Regions from separate parts of the Pseudomonas sp. S2_C11 genome, predicted to be linked through region 1. Evidence: predicted binding sites of a transcription regulator. Region 1 holds the regulator's gene; each other region holds the start of a gene.
The links. The regulator FliA, encoded in region 1, starts transcription of late flagellar genes. The targets are predictions, from matches to a motif close to CTAAAGTTTNNNNNNNNNNNGCCGNTAA.

Region 1 (3,140 bases):
GGGTGCTCCTACAGGTCTAAAAACCCAAAAAACCCGAATTCCGAAACTCTAGAATCCAAGGCTGGATAACAAATCGTCCACATCGTCCTGACCGGACACAACGTCTTCTCGTTTATCGGCATGAATCTGCGGACCTTCACCCTGCGAGAGATGTTTTTGTGGATCTTTTTCAGCAAGCATTGCGGCGCGGTCATGTTCGATGCCCGCAAAGCGGTCGACCTGACTGGCCATGAGCACGAGTTTGAGCAGATTGCTTTCGACTTCGGTGACCAGCTGGGTCACACGCTTGATCACTTGACCTGTGAGGTCCTGGTAATCCTGAGCCAGCAGGATGTCGTTGAGGTTGCTCGACACCGCACGGTTGTCCGTGCTGCTGCGTGACAGAAAACCGTCGACCCGGCGCGCCAGTTCACGGAACTCTTCAGCCCCGACCTCGCGACGCATGAAGCGGCCCCAATCGGCGCTCAACGTCTGCGCTTCATCAGCCAGACTGTTGACCACCGGCGTGGCGCTTTCCACCAGATCCATGGTGCGGTTGGCCGCGGCTTCCGTCAGCTTGACCACATAGCCCAGGCGTTCGGTGGCGTCGGTGATTTGCGACACTTCCTCGGCCTGCGGCATGTGCGGATCGATCTGGAAATTGACGATCGCACTGTGCAGTTCACGTGTGAGCTTGCCCACTTCCTGATACAGGCCGCGGTCACGGGTCTGATTGAGCTCATGGATCAGTTGCACCGCGTCGCCGAACTTGCCTTTTTCAAGGCTCTCGACCAGTTCGACCGCGTGTTTTTTCAGGGTCGATTCGAAATCGCCCTGTGATGATTCGTTATGCTCCATAGCTCCCCCGCGCATTCATCAGCCGATGCGTTCGAAAATCTTCTCGATTTTGTCTTTCAACGCTTGAGCCGTGAAAGGTTTGACTACGTAACCGTTCACACCGGCCTGAGCGGCCTCGATGATCTGCTCGCGCTTGGCTTCAGCAGTCACCATCAACACCGGGAGGTGCTTGAGTTTCTCATCGGCGCGCACGTGACGCAGCAGGTCGATACCGGTCATGCCCGGCATGTTCCAGTCCGTTACCAGAAAGTCGATGCTGCCGCTGTTGAGCACCGGAATGGCAGTGGTGCCATCGTCGGCCTCGACGGTGTTGGTGAACCCAAGATCGCGCAGCAGGTTCTTGATGATCCGCCGCATCGTTGAGAAGTCATCAACGATGAGGATTTTCATGTCTTTGTTCAATTCGACCTCCAAGCAGTCTTAAACGCGCCCAGCACCTGGACGCGCCACTTCAATCAATCGGCGCAGCACTTAAAGTTTGTCTGGAGCACAACGGATCGAGACCGGCGCCGCTTATCACCGCACCAGCCTCGTTTCGCAGTGTCCCCACACTGCCTTCAGCGCGCTCGCCACTCCCCCAAACGCCCCCGCAGACGGGCCGCGCACTGGCTGTGTAACTGGCTGACCCGCGATTCACTGACGCCAAGGACTTCACCGATTTCCTTGAGGTTCAGCTCTTCGTCGTAGTACAGCGCCAACACCAGTCGCTCACGCTCCGGCAAATTGGCAATCGCGTCCGCCAGCGCCGCCTGAAAGCGTTCATCTTCCAGATCGCGTGACGGCTCCATATGAGCACTGGCGCCATCCTCGTGCAGCCCTTCGTGTTCGCCGTCCTGCAAGAGGTCGTCGAAACTGAACAGGCGACTGCCCAAGGTGTCATTCAGAATCCCGTAGTAATCGTCGAGACTCAATTGGAGTTCGGCCGCAACCTCGTGATCTTTAGCGTCACGGCCGGTTTTAGCTTCAATCGAGCGAATCGCGTCGCTGACCATCCTGGTATTACGGTGAACCGAGCGTGGTGCCCAATCCCCTTTGCGCACTTCATCGAGCATCGCGCCGCGGATTCGAATGCCCGCGTACGTTTCGAAACTGGCGCCTTTGCTGGCGTCGTATTTGGTCGAGACTTCCAGCAAACCGATCATCCCGGCCTGGATCAGGTCTTCGACCTGCACGCTGGCCGGCAGGCGCGCCAGCAAGTGATAGGCAATGCGCTTGACCAGTGGCGCGTAACGCTCGATCAATTCGTATTGCGCGTCACGCGCCGACTTTTTGTAAAGATTCATGCCACTGGCGGTCATATCACAGGCCCTGCGGTTTGCTGCACGAGACGCTCGACGAAAAATTCCAGATGCCCGCGCGGGTTGGCGGGCAGCGGCCAGGTATCGACCTTCTGGGCGATGGCTTTGAAGGCCAGTGCGCACTTGGAACGGGGAAAGGCTTCGTAGACGGCGCGCTGCTTCTGCACTGCCTTGCGCACGCTTTCGTCGTATGGCACGGCGCCGACGTATTGTAGGGCGACGTCGAGGAAGCGATCCGTGACCTTGGTCAACTTGGCGAACAGGTTGCGCCCTTCTTGCGGGCTCTGCGCCATGTTGGCCAGCACGCGGAAGCGGTTCATGCCGTAGTCGCGGTTGAGCAACTTGATCAGCGCGTAAGCGTCGGTGATCGAAGTCGGCTCGTCGCAGACCACCAGCAACACCTCTTGCGCGGCACGAACGAAACTGACTACCGAGTCACCAATACCCGCAGCGGTGTCGATCACCAGCACGTCGAGATTGTCGCCGATGTCGCTGAACGCCTGGATCAGGCCGGCATGTTGCGCCGGGCTCAGGTGCACCATGCTCTGCGTGCCGGAGGCCGCCGGCACGATGCGAATCCCGCCCGGGCCTTGCAACAGCACGTCGCGCAGTTCGCAACGGCCTTCGATAACGTCGGCCAGTGTGCGCTTGGGTGTCAGCCCCAGCAGAACGTCGACGTTCGCCAGGCCCAGGTCGGCGTCCAGCAGCATGACCCGACGGCCAAGCTCTGCCAGCGCCAGCGACAAGTTCACTGACACGTTAGTCTTGCCGACGCCACCTTTGCCGCCGGTCACCGCGATCACCTGTACGGGATGCATGCTGCCCATGTTATTTCTTTACCTTGTCTTGCATAGACGGAGGCCACATTACTGGCTGCGCGTTCCTGATCGGAACAATGCGTGGCAGACCATCGATGTAGGTACAAAAACTGTTCATGATTACCTCAGCCAACCTGCTTGGTCGGGCTGTGATAGATATCAGCGAACATGTCAGCCATGGCTTCTT
Region 2 (3,140 bases), 1.3 Mb from region 1:
CCTTGCGCGTTTTGTGCCGGAATACCTGCTGCGCGATCAAAGCACCCGGCCAACCGCCCGCCAGTTCCACCGCATGCAGGATGTTTTCCGGGGTACGCCAGGCGTCGGCGCGGGCCTTGCGTTTGTCGGCCCAGTACAGAAAGAACGCCAGCACACTGACAATCCCGTACGCCGCCAACGGCACCCGCGAGATGCCGCTGAGCCACATCGACAGCGAGCCGAACAGCGGCAGCGCGCAGACGACCAGCAACACCACAAGCTTCAATTTCAGATGCTGAACGCGCCCGCCTAAAGGTCGCCCCTCAGGGCGGCTCGTGCGGGAATCGTTCATGCCTTGGCCGCCGACCAGTCCACCCAGCCGAACTGCCAGGTGGCCAGAATGAACAGGCCGAACGCAATCCGGTACCAGGCAAAGGCTGCGTAGCTGTGGCTACCGATGAACTTGAGCAGGCCGCGCACAGCGATCATGGCGAAGATGAACGCCGTGACAAAACCAATGGCGAACACCGGGAAATCCGCCGGCACAAACAGATCGCGGTATTTGTAGCCCGAATACACCGCCGCACCAACCATGGTCGGCATGGCGAGGAAAAACGAGAACTCGGTGGCGGTCTTGCGTGACAGACCGAACAGCAAGCCGCCAATTATCGTCGAGCCGGAACGCGAGGTGCCGGGAATCATCGCCAGGCATTGCGCGAAGCCGATTTTCAACGCGTCGGTCCAGCGAATCTCGTCGACGGTTTCGGCATGCACCTCATGCTGACGCTGTTCGGCCCACAACATGATGATCCCGCCGATGACCAGCGCCGCCGCCACGGTGATCGGGTTGAACAGATATTCGTGGATCAGATCGGCAAAAATTACGCCGAGCACTACGGCCGGCAGGAAGGCGATCAGCAGGTTGGCGGTAAAACGTCGTGCGCTCGGCTGGGTCGGCAGGCCGATCACCACGTCGAGGATCTTGCGCCGAAACTCCCAGACCACCGCGAGGATCGCGCCGAGCTGAATGATGATGTTGAACGCCATGGCCCGCTCGCCGCCGAAGTTCAGCAAGTCGGCGACGATGATCTGGTGTCCGGTGCTCGAAATGGGCAAAAACTCCGTCAGCCCTTCTACAACTCCTAGAATCAGTGCCTGCAAGGCGGTCCAAAGATCCATCAATCCCCCAAAGAGCGATGCACGCGGGCATGCCCCGATAGTATTTTTTCGTTCACTGCGTCCAGCGTAGCCGGTAAAAGCTGTAGCGATTGCGCGCGCACAGGATCCACACGAAACGGTAAAAATTCCGTGAAATATCAAAACCGGATTCAGGTTTTCGCGCGCGGGGCCGAAATCCTAACAGACAAGCCTTAATAGCGCTCCCCGCGTTAGGCGGCTCAAGTCGCGCAATCGCGAGCCCACAGCGGTGGCTGGATGCTGGCGATCGTTTATTACAAGAACAAGAATCCGGAGTGACAGCGTTATGAACAGCTTGCGCAGTGTGTCGATCAGCCGACGCTTGTGGCTCATCTTGATCGTGGCGGTGGTCATGTTGCTGACCTTGGGCGTGCTGATGCTCAAGCAGATCCATGACGACCTCTACCACGCCAAGGCGCAGAAAACCCAGCACGTGGTGCAGACCGCCAGCGGCCTGCTCACCTATTACCAAGGTCTTGAGACCGCTGGCACCCTGACCAGGGACGCGGCGCAAAAGCAGGCGCTGACCGCGATCCGTGGCCTGCGCTACGACCAGAGCGACTACTTCTGGATCAACGACCTCACGCCCGTGATGGTCATGCACCCGACCAACCCCAAACTTGAAGGCCAGAACCTTTCGGCGATCCGCGACCCGGACGGCTTTGCGGTGTTCAACGAAATGGTCGCCATCGCCAAGGCCAAAGGCGCGGGCATGGTCAATTATCGCTGGCCGAAGCCGGGAGCGACTGATCCCGTTGCCAAGACCTCTTATGTGAAGCTGTTTGAGCCGTGGGGCTGGGTGATCGGCTCCGGCGTGTATGTCGACGATGTGCAAGCCGAATTCCAGGGGCAGATGATCAAGGCGTCGGCCATCGGCCTGGCGATTGCGCTGATCATGGCGCTGCTGGTGATTCTGATCGCACGCAGCATCGTCCGTCCGTTGCAGGAAACCGTGAATGCGATGGCCAACATCGCCAGCGGCGAAAGCGACCTGACCCGCAGCCTCGATACCCATGGCAAGGATGAAGTCACCGAACTGGCCCATCATTTCAATGCCTTCACGGCCAAGCTGCGCCGAGTGATTGGTGATCTGCAGGTCTCGGCCAGCGCTTTGGGCCAGTCTTCCAGCGAGCTGGGTAACGATGCCTCGCAGGCGCAGCAGCGCAGCCAGCAGCAGTCGCAGCAGATGGAACTGGTGGCCACAGCGATCAACGAAGTCACCTACGGCGTGCAGGACGTGGCGAAAAACGCCGAACACGCCGCCGCAGAAATGCGCGATGCCGAAGCGCAGGCGCAACAGGGGCAGATCAATATTGACGGCAGCCTGCAACAGATCGACAAGCTCTCGGGCACGATTGATCAAGCGGTGGAAGTGATCCGCACCCTGGCGGCGGAGAGTACGCAGATTGGCAGCGTGCTGGAGGTGATTCGTTCGATTGCCGAACAGACCAACCTGCTGGCCTTGAACGCGGCGATTGAAGCGGCGCGCGCGGGAGAACAGGGTCGCGGGTTCGCCGTAGTCGCCGATGAGGTGCGCTTGCTGGCCCAGCGTACGCAGAAATCGACGGCGGAGATTCAGTCGATGATCGAGCGTTTGCAGAATCATTCGGAGGCTGCGGTGAAGGTGATCGGCGACAGCAGCAAGGCCTCGCAACTGACCATTGAACAGGCGGGACTGGCCGGAGCGAGCCTTAATGCGATTGGCCAGGCGTTACGTAATCTCAACGGTCTCAATGCGTCGATTGCCAGCGCTACGCTGCAACAGGCGCAGGTGGTTGAGGACATCAACCAGAACGTCACCCAGGCGGCCGGGCTTTCCCATAGCACCGCGTTGGCGGCTGAGCAGTCCAGTGCAGCCAGCCTGCGGCTTGGGCAACTGAGCGAACAGCTCAACGGGTTGCTGCGCCAGTTCCGGGTCTGACCGGTCACCGAGGTGAGCCCCCCCTCACCCCAGCCCTCTCCCC
Region 3 (3,140 bases), 2.7 Mb from region 1:
AGAGGCGATGGTGCGGATCGACATGTCCGAGTTCATGGAGAAACATTCCGTGGCTCGTCTGATCGGTGCGCCACCAGGCTACGTCGGCTATGAAGAGGGCGGTTACCTGACCGAAGCGGTGCGTCGCAAGCCGTATTCGGTGATCCTCATGGACGAAGTCGAGAAGGCGCACCCGGATGTGTTCAACATCCTCCTGCAAGTGCTTGAGGATGGCCGTCTGACCGACAGTCACGGGCGTACGGTGGACTTCCGCAACACGGTGATCGTGATGACGTCCAACCTCGGGTCGATGCAGATCCAGGAACTGGTCGGTGATCGTGAGGCGCAGCGTGCTGCTGTGATGGACGCGCTGACCTCGCACTTCCGTCCTGAGTTCATCAACCGCGTTGACGAAGTGGTGATCTTCGAGCCGCTGGCGCGGGATCAGATCGCCGGCATTACCGAGATCCAGTTGGGCCGCCTGCGCAGCCGCCTGGCGGAGCGCGAGCTGAAGCTGGAGCTGAGCCCGGAGGCGATGGACAAGCTGATCGCCGTCGGTTACGACCCGGTGTATGGCGCACGTCCTTTGAAACGGGCGATCCAGCGCTGGATCGAAAACCCGCTGGCACAGTTGATCCTGTCGGGTCATTTCATGCCGGGCGACACCGCCACCGGCAAGGTCGAGAACGACGAAATCGTTTTCGGCTAAGCCTCAGCGGCAATGAAACCGGGAAGGCCTCGCATTGCGAGGCCTTTTTTTCGCCAGGCTGTTGAACTCAAAGGAAAAGGCTTGTAAAGTGCGCCCCGCAGTCAGTCACCGGCAGCGTTTCAACCCACCGGGTTGGAATCTGAAATAAGTTGCAAATCATTAACTTGAAAGCAATTTAGGGGGTTGACAGAGGTGTTCTAGGTTGTAGAATAGCGCGCCTCAGACACACGAACGCAGCGATGCGAACGGGTGGCGAGATGCAACAAAGCTTCACCGTTGTAAATTGAAATATGTAGTTCCGTGATAGCTCAGTCGGTAGAGCAAATGACTGTTAATCATTGGGTCCCAGGTTCGAGTCCTGGTCACGGAGCCAATTTCAAACCGGGGTATAGCGCAGTCCGGTAGCGCGCCTGCTTTGGGAGCAGGATGTCAGGAGTTCGAATCCCCTTACCCCGACCATTTTTGGGTCGTTAGCTCAGTTGGTAGAGCAGTTGGCTTTTAACCAATTGGTCGTAGGTTCGAATCCCACACGACCCACCATTTTTGAAACCAGTTTGCGCTGGGATCGAATCTTAAGATCAGAGGCCAAAAGCGCTGATCGAAGAAGGCGATCTTTGAAAGGTCGCCTTTTTTTTACCGGGGTATAGCGCAGTCCGGTAGCGCGCCTGCTTTGGGAGCAGGATGTCAGGAGTTCGAATCCCCTTACCCCGACCATATTGAAAATCCTCGTATCGAAAGATACGGGGATTTTTTTTGCCTGCCGAAAGCTGAATCCCTTCAAGTCGTCATACAACCTGCCGATAGCCCGCTAACACGAGGGGACTGCCAACGCTTCGCCCCTTGATCTGGCCATTACAAGAATAAGGGCGTTCGTCATGTTGCTTCGTCAGTTGAATATTGCTCCCCGGGCTGCCCTGGGATTTGCCCTGATCGCGGTGCTGGTGGCCTTGCTCGGCGTGTTTGCGCTGGGGCAGATGTCGAGCATTCGCGACAGCGAGGTGGCGGTGGAGAACCGCTGGTTGCCGAGCATCCGTGGCGGCGACGAGATCCGCGAACTGATGCTGCGCATCCGCACCATCTCCCTGCGCATGGCGCTCGATCAGGATCCGGCCAATATCGCCACCTATCGCGGCCAGATGGACACCCGCGACAAGGAACTGAGCGAGAAGATCGCCGCCTACGACAAACTGGTCGACACTGCCGAAGGTCAGCAGCTGTATGACCAGTTCAAGAAAACCTTCGCCGCCTATCGCACCGGCATCGCCCAGTCATTCACCCTCGCCGAGCAAGGCAAGCGTGACGAGTTGACCAAATTGTTGCTGGTTGACATGAAGACCGTGGTCGACGGCTCCGGCAAGCAACTCAACGATCTCGCCGATCTGTTCGCCCGCCAGGTCGCCGCCGAAAGCGAGAAGTCCGCCGCGCATTATGAAACCTCGCGGACCATCGTCAGCCTGTTCATTGGTCTGGCAGCGCTGGCCACGGTGGCGCTGGCGATGTTGCTTACGCGCAGTATCGTGCGCCCGCTGAGCAGCGCCGTGGATGCCGCAGAAAGTGTCGCCAAGGGCGATCTCACGCGGCCGATCGAAACCCATGGCAACGACGAAGTCAGCCGCTTGCTCAAGGCCTTGGCAACGATGCAACAGAACCTGCGCGAGACGCTGCAAGGTATCAGCGGCTCAGCCACACAACTGGCCACCGCCGCTGACGAACTGAGCGCCGTCACCGTCGACAGCACCCAAGGCCTGCAGGAGCAGAACAACGAAATCGAACAAGCTGCCACTGCGGTCAACGAGATGACCGCTGCGGTGGAGGAGGTCGCGCGCAACGCGGTGTCGACGTCCGATGCCACGCGCCAGTCCAGTCAATCGGCGCAATTGGGCCAGGAGCGCGTCAGCGAAACCGCCAGCGCGATCAATGCCCTGGCCAGTGATGTGCAAAACACCGGCGAGCTGGTGCAGTCGCTGGCCAATCAATCGCAAGACATCGGCAAGGTTCTGGACGTGATTCGCGCAATCGCTGAGCAGACCAATCTGCTGGCGCTCAACGCTGCCATCGAGGCAGCACGCGCGGGCGAAAGCGGTCGCGGCTTTGCGGTGGTAGCCGATGAGGTGCGCGCGCTGGCGTATCGCACCCAGCAATCGACGCAGGAAATCGAACAGATGGTGCAAGGCATGCGCAGCGGTTCGAGCCAGGCGCTGGAGTCAATGCAGGCCAGCGCATCTCGTGCGGCGAGTACGCTGGTTCTCGCAGAGCGGGCAGGTGAGGCGTTGGTGACGATCACGGCGTCGGTGCACGAGATTCACGAGCGCAACCTGGTGATCGCCAGCGCCGCCGAGGAGCAGGCGCAAGTGGCGCGGGAAGTGGATCGCAATCTGGTGAACATTCGCGACCTGTCGGTACGTTCGGCTGCGGGGGCTGATCAGACCAGCGCATCGAGCCATGAGCTTTC
Region 4 (3,140 bases), 2.2 Mb from region 1:
GTGTTCCATGCGATACAGCGAAAGACCGACCAACAGCGTCACGATACCGGCCAGGCAGAGGCCGGCGAGCAGGGTGATTTTCCACTGGATGGAAAGTTGTCTGAGCGCCATGGAAAACATCCTTATCCGATAAATATCTGAGACTTTGCACTGTAGCGGCCGCGTTTCGGCTTTCTTTATGCCGTGAGCGCAATATGACCGATTGCCGCATGCGGGGCCTGTGGTCCTGTGATCCTGTGGTCCTGTGGTCCTGTAGTCCTGTGGCGAGGGGATTTATCCCCGTTCGGCTGCGAAGCAGTCGTGACACCTGCGTACAGGGTTGATTTAAAGTTTGCCGGGGGCGGCTTCGCCACCCAACGGGGATAAATCCCCTCGCCACAGAGCTTTGACAGCGCCGCCACTCTGCGGCACAGTGCGCGCCCTCTAATAAGACCCTTCATACAAATCCGCCGGCCAACCCCGGGCGGACTCATCCTGTCTGGCGGTGTGTTTCCACCCGCAGTGTTTTTTGAGGTAGTGAAATGAATGCAGTCATAGCAGCCGTCGGCGTCATGCTGATCCTCAGCCTGTCGCGCGTGCATGTGGTGATCGCGCTGATCGTCGGGGCGCTGGTCGGTGGCCTGACCGGCGGTCTGGGCATCGACGCAACACTCAAGGCGTTCAACAGCGGTCTGGGCGGCGGCGCGACGGTGGCGTTGTCCTACGCCTTGCTCGGCGCGTTCGCCGTGGCAATCGCCAAGTCCGGCCTGGCTCATGCGCTGGCCGACAAGGCCCTGGCCATGGTGGATCGGCAGCACGCAACCGGCGGCGGTAACGTCAAATGGCTGCTGATCGGCCTGCTGTGGGTGGTGGCGATTGCCTCGCAGAACATCCTGCCGATCCATATCGCGTTCATTCCGCTGCTGGTGCCGCCACTTCTATATGTATTGACCAAGCTGCAACTCGATCGCCGTCTGATCGCCTGCGTCATGACCTTTGGCCTGATCACCCCGTACATGTTTCTGCCGGTGGGTTTCGGCAACATCTTCCTCAACGAAATCCTGCTGGCTAACGTCGCCCGCAGCGGCGTCGACATCAGCGGCATCAATGTCACCCACGCCATGGGCATTCCGGCGCTGGGCATGGTTTTCGGGCTGGCGATGGCGTTTATGAGCTACCGCAAGAAGCGCGTTTATGACCTGGCGAAGATCGAACAGGTCGAGCAGACGGCGGTGCAATACAACCCGCTGAGCCTGATGATTGCCGGTGTGGCCATCGCTTCGGCGTTTGTCGTGCAGTTGCTGTTGGACTCGATGATTATCGGCGCTCTGGTCGGGTTCCTGATTTTCTCGGTGTCGGGCATCGTCAAATGGCGCGAGACCGATGACCTGTTCACCGAAGGCATGAAGATGATGGCGATGATCGGCTTCATCATGATCGCCGCCTCAGGCTTTGCCGAAGTGATGAAGGCCACCGGGCAGGTGCAGACGCTGGTCGAATCGTCGGCGGCCTGGATCAATCACAGCAAAGGCGTCGGGGCTTTGTTGATGCTGCTGGTGGGCTTGCTGGTGACCATGGGCATCGGTTCGTCGTTTTCCACCGTGCCGATTCTCGCAGCGATCTTCGTGCCGTTGTGCGTGCAACTGGGCTTCAGCCCGATCGCCATCGTCTGCATCGTTGGCACTGCCGGTGCGCTGGGCGATGCCGGTTCGCCGGCCTCGGACTCGACCCTCGGCCCGACCTCGGGCCTGAACATCGACGGCCAGCATCACCACATCTGGGACACCGTCGTGCCGACCTTCCTGCACTACAACCTGCCGCTGCTGGTGTTTGGCTGGATCGCGGCGATGGTTCTCTAAAAAATCCACAATTGCCCCATGTGGGAGCGAGCCTGCTCGCGAAGGCGTCGTGTCAGTCGACACACAGGTTGCTGAGCCAACGCTTTCGCGAGCAGGCTCGCTCCCACAGGGGGGGCGGCGATGTTTCAAGACTCAACTTTTGCCCCGGCGTGCCGTTAAAGCCTTTAACCACGCCAACAAAATCAAAAGAGTGAGTCCCCCGATGCGCCTGAGTCTCAAGGCTAAAGTCCTGTCCCTTGCCGTTCTGCCGGTGCTGCTCTTTGCGCTGGTCATCAGCGTGACCACGCTGTTCATCCTCCAGGAACAGGCGCGCAAGGAGGTCGAACAGACCCGCGAGCGGCTGCTCGGCGACGCCAAGGCCACCCTGCAAAGTTACGTCGCCGTGGCCATGACCACGATCAAACCGCTGTACGACGCCGCCGCACCGGGCGACGACGCGGCGCGGGCGCAGGCGATCAAGTTGCTCTCGGGCATCCGCTACGGCAAGGACGGCTACTTCTTCGGCTACGACTCCGAAACCGTGCGCCTGTTCAAGGCCAACGACCCCGATGGCGTGGGCAAAAGCTTCAAGGACAACCGCGATCCGAACGGCGTCTACGTCAACCTCGGCCTGGTCAAAGTGGCCAAGGACGGCACCCACTATTTGCAATACAGCTCACCGCTGCCGGGTAACGCCAAGGTGCTGGTGCCGAAACTCGGCTACACCGAATACCTGCCGAAGTGGGACATGGCGGTCGGTACTTCGGTCAACCTCGACGGCATCGAAGCGCAAGTGGCGCAGGTCGAGGCGCAAGTGCAGGAGCGCGTGCAAGGCGTGGTGCTGAGCATTGTCGGCGTTGCGGTGCTGGTGCTGTTGGTGATCGCGGCGGCGGGCATGCTGCTGGCCAACACCATTCTGCGCCCGCTGACCCTGATGAAAGCCAACCTCGATGATATCGCGGCGGGCGAGGGCGACCTGACCCGACGCCTGAACATCACCAGCCAGGACGAACTCGGCGAACTGGCCGGCTCGTTCAATCGTTTCGTCGACAAGATCCACGGCCTGGTGCGGCAGATCACCGAGATGACCACGCAACTGACCGGTCTGGTCACCCAGGTCTCGGAACAGGCGCAGCGTTCCGATCAGGCCATGGAGCGTCAGCGCCACGAAACCGATCAGGTCGCCACGGCGATCAACGAAATGTCCGCCGCCGCCCAGGAAGTCGCCAAGAGCGCACAGAACGCCGCCGTCGCCGCTCAGCAGACCGACGAAGAAGGCCAGAGCGCCAAGCGCGTGGTCGCAGGCAGCATCAAGCAGATTCA

Region 2: the regulator FliA is predicted to act here: its motif matches at 1,307-1,334, upstream of AB4N48_RS10940 (methyl-accepting chemotaxis protein).
Region 3: the regulator FliA is predicted to act here: its motif matches at 1,465-1,492, upstream of AB4N48_RS01900 (methyl-accepting chemotaxis protein).
Region 4: the regulator FliA is predicted to act here: its motif matches at 1,970-1,997, upstream of AB4N48_RS07010 (methyl-accepting chemotaxis protein).

Annotation. Positions count from the first base shown of each region.
Region 1 is NZ_CP162765.1:3,693,069-3,696,208, forward strand. Features, by position in the region: gene AB4N48_RS16690 (protein phosphatase CheZ) at 49-837, opposite strand; gene AB4N48_RS16695 (chemotaxis response regulator CheY) at 856-1,227, opposite strand; gene fliA (RNA polymerase sigma factor FliA) at 1,395-2,135, opposite strand; gene fleN (flagellar synthesis regulator FleN) at 2,132-2,962, opposite strand; gene flhF (flagellar biosynthesis protein FlhF) at 3,079-3,140, opposite strand, start outside.
Region 2 is NZ_CP162765.1:2,412,999-2,416,138, forward strand. Features, by position in the region: gene AB4N48_RS10930 (DUF1294 domain-containing protein) at 1-331, opposite strand, end outside; gene AB4N48_RS10935 (undecaprenyl-diphosphate phosphatase) at 328-1,158, opposite strand; gene AB4N48_RS10940 (methyl-accepting chemotaxis protein) at 1,463-3,097, shown strand.
Region 3 is NZ_CP162765.1:395,817-398,956, forward strand. Features, by position in the region: gene clpB (ATP-dependent chaperone ClpB) at 1-688, shown strand, start outside; tRNA gene AB4N48_RS01880 (tRNA-Asn) at 986-1,061, shown strand; tRNA gene AB4N48_RS01885 (tRNA-Pro) at 1,071-1,147, shown strand; tRNA gene AB4N48_RS01890 (tRNA-Lys) at 1,153-1,228, shown strand; tRNA gene AB4N48_RS01895 (tRNA-Pro) at 1,326-1,402, shown strand; gene AB4N48_RS01900 (methyl-accepting chemotaxis protein) at 1,564-3,140, shown strand, end outside.
Region 4 is NZ_CP162765.1:1,516,597-1,519,736, forward strand. Features, by position in the region: partial or broken gene AB4N48_RS07000 (PDC sensor domain-containing protein) at 1-120, opposite strand, end outside; gene AB4N48_RS07005 (Na+/H+ antiporter family protein) at 522-1,838, shown strand; gene AB4N48_RS07010 (methyl-accepting chemotaxis protein) at 2,041-3,140, shown strand, end outside.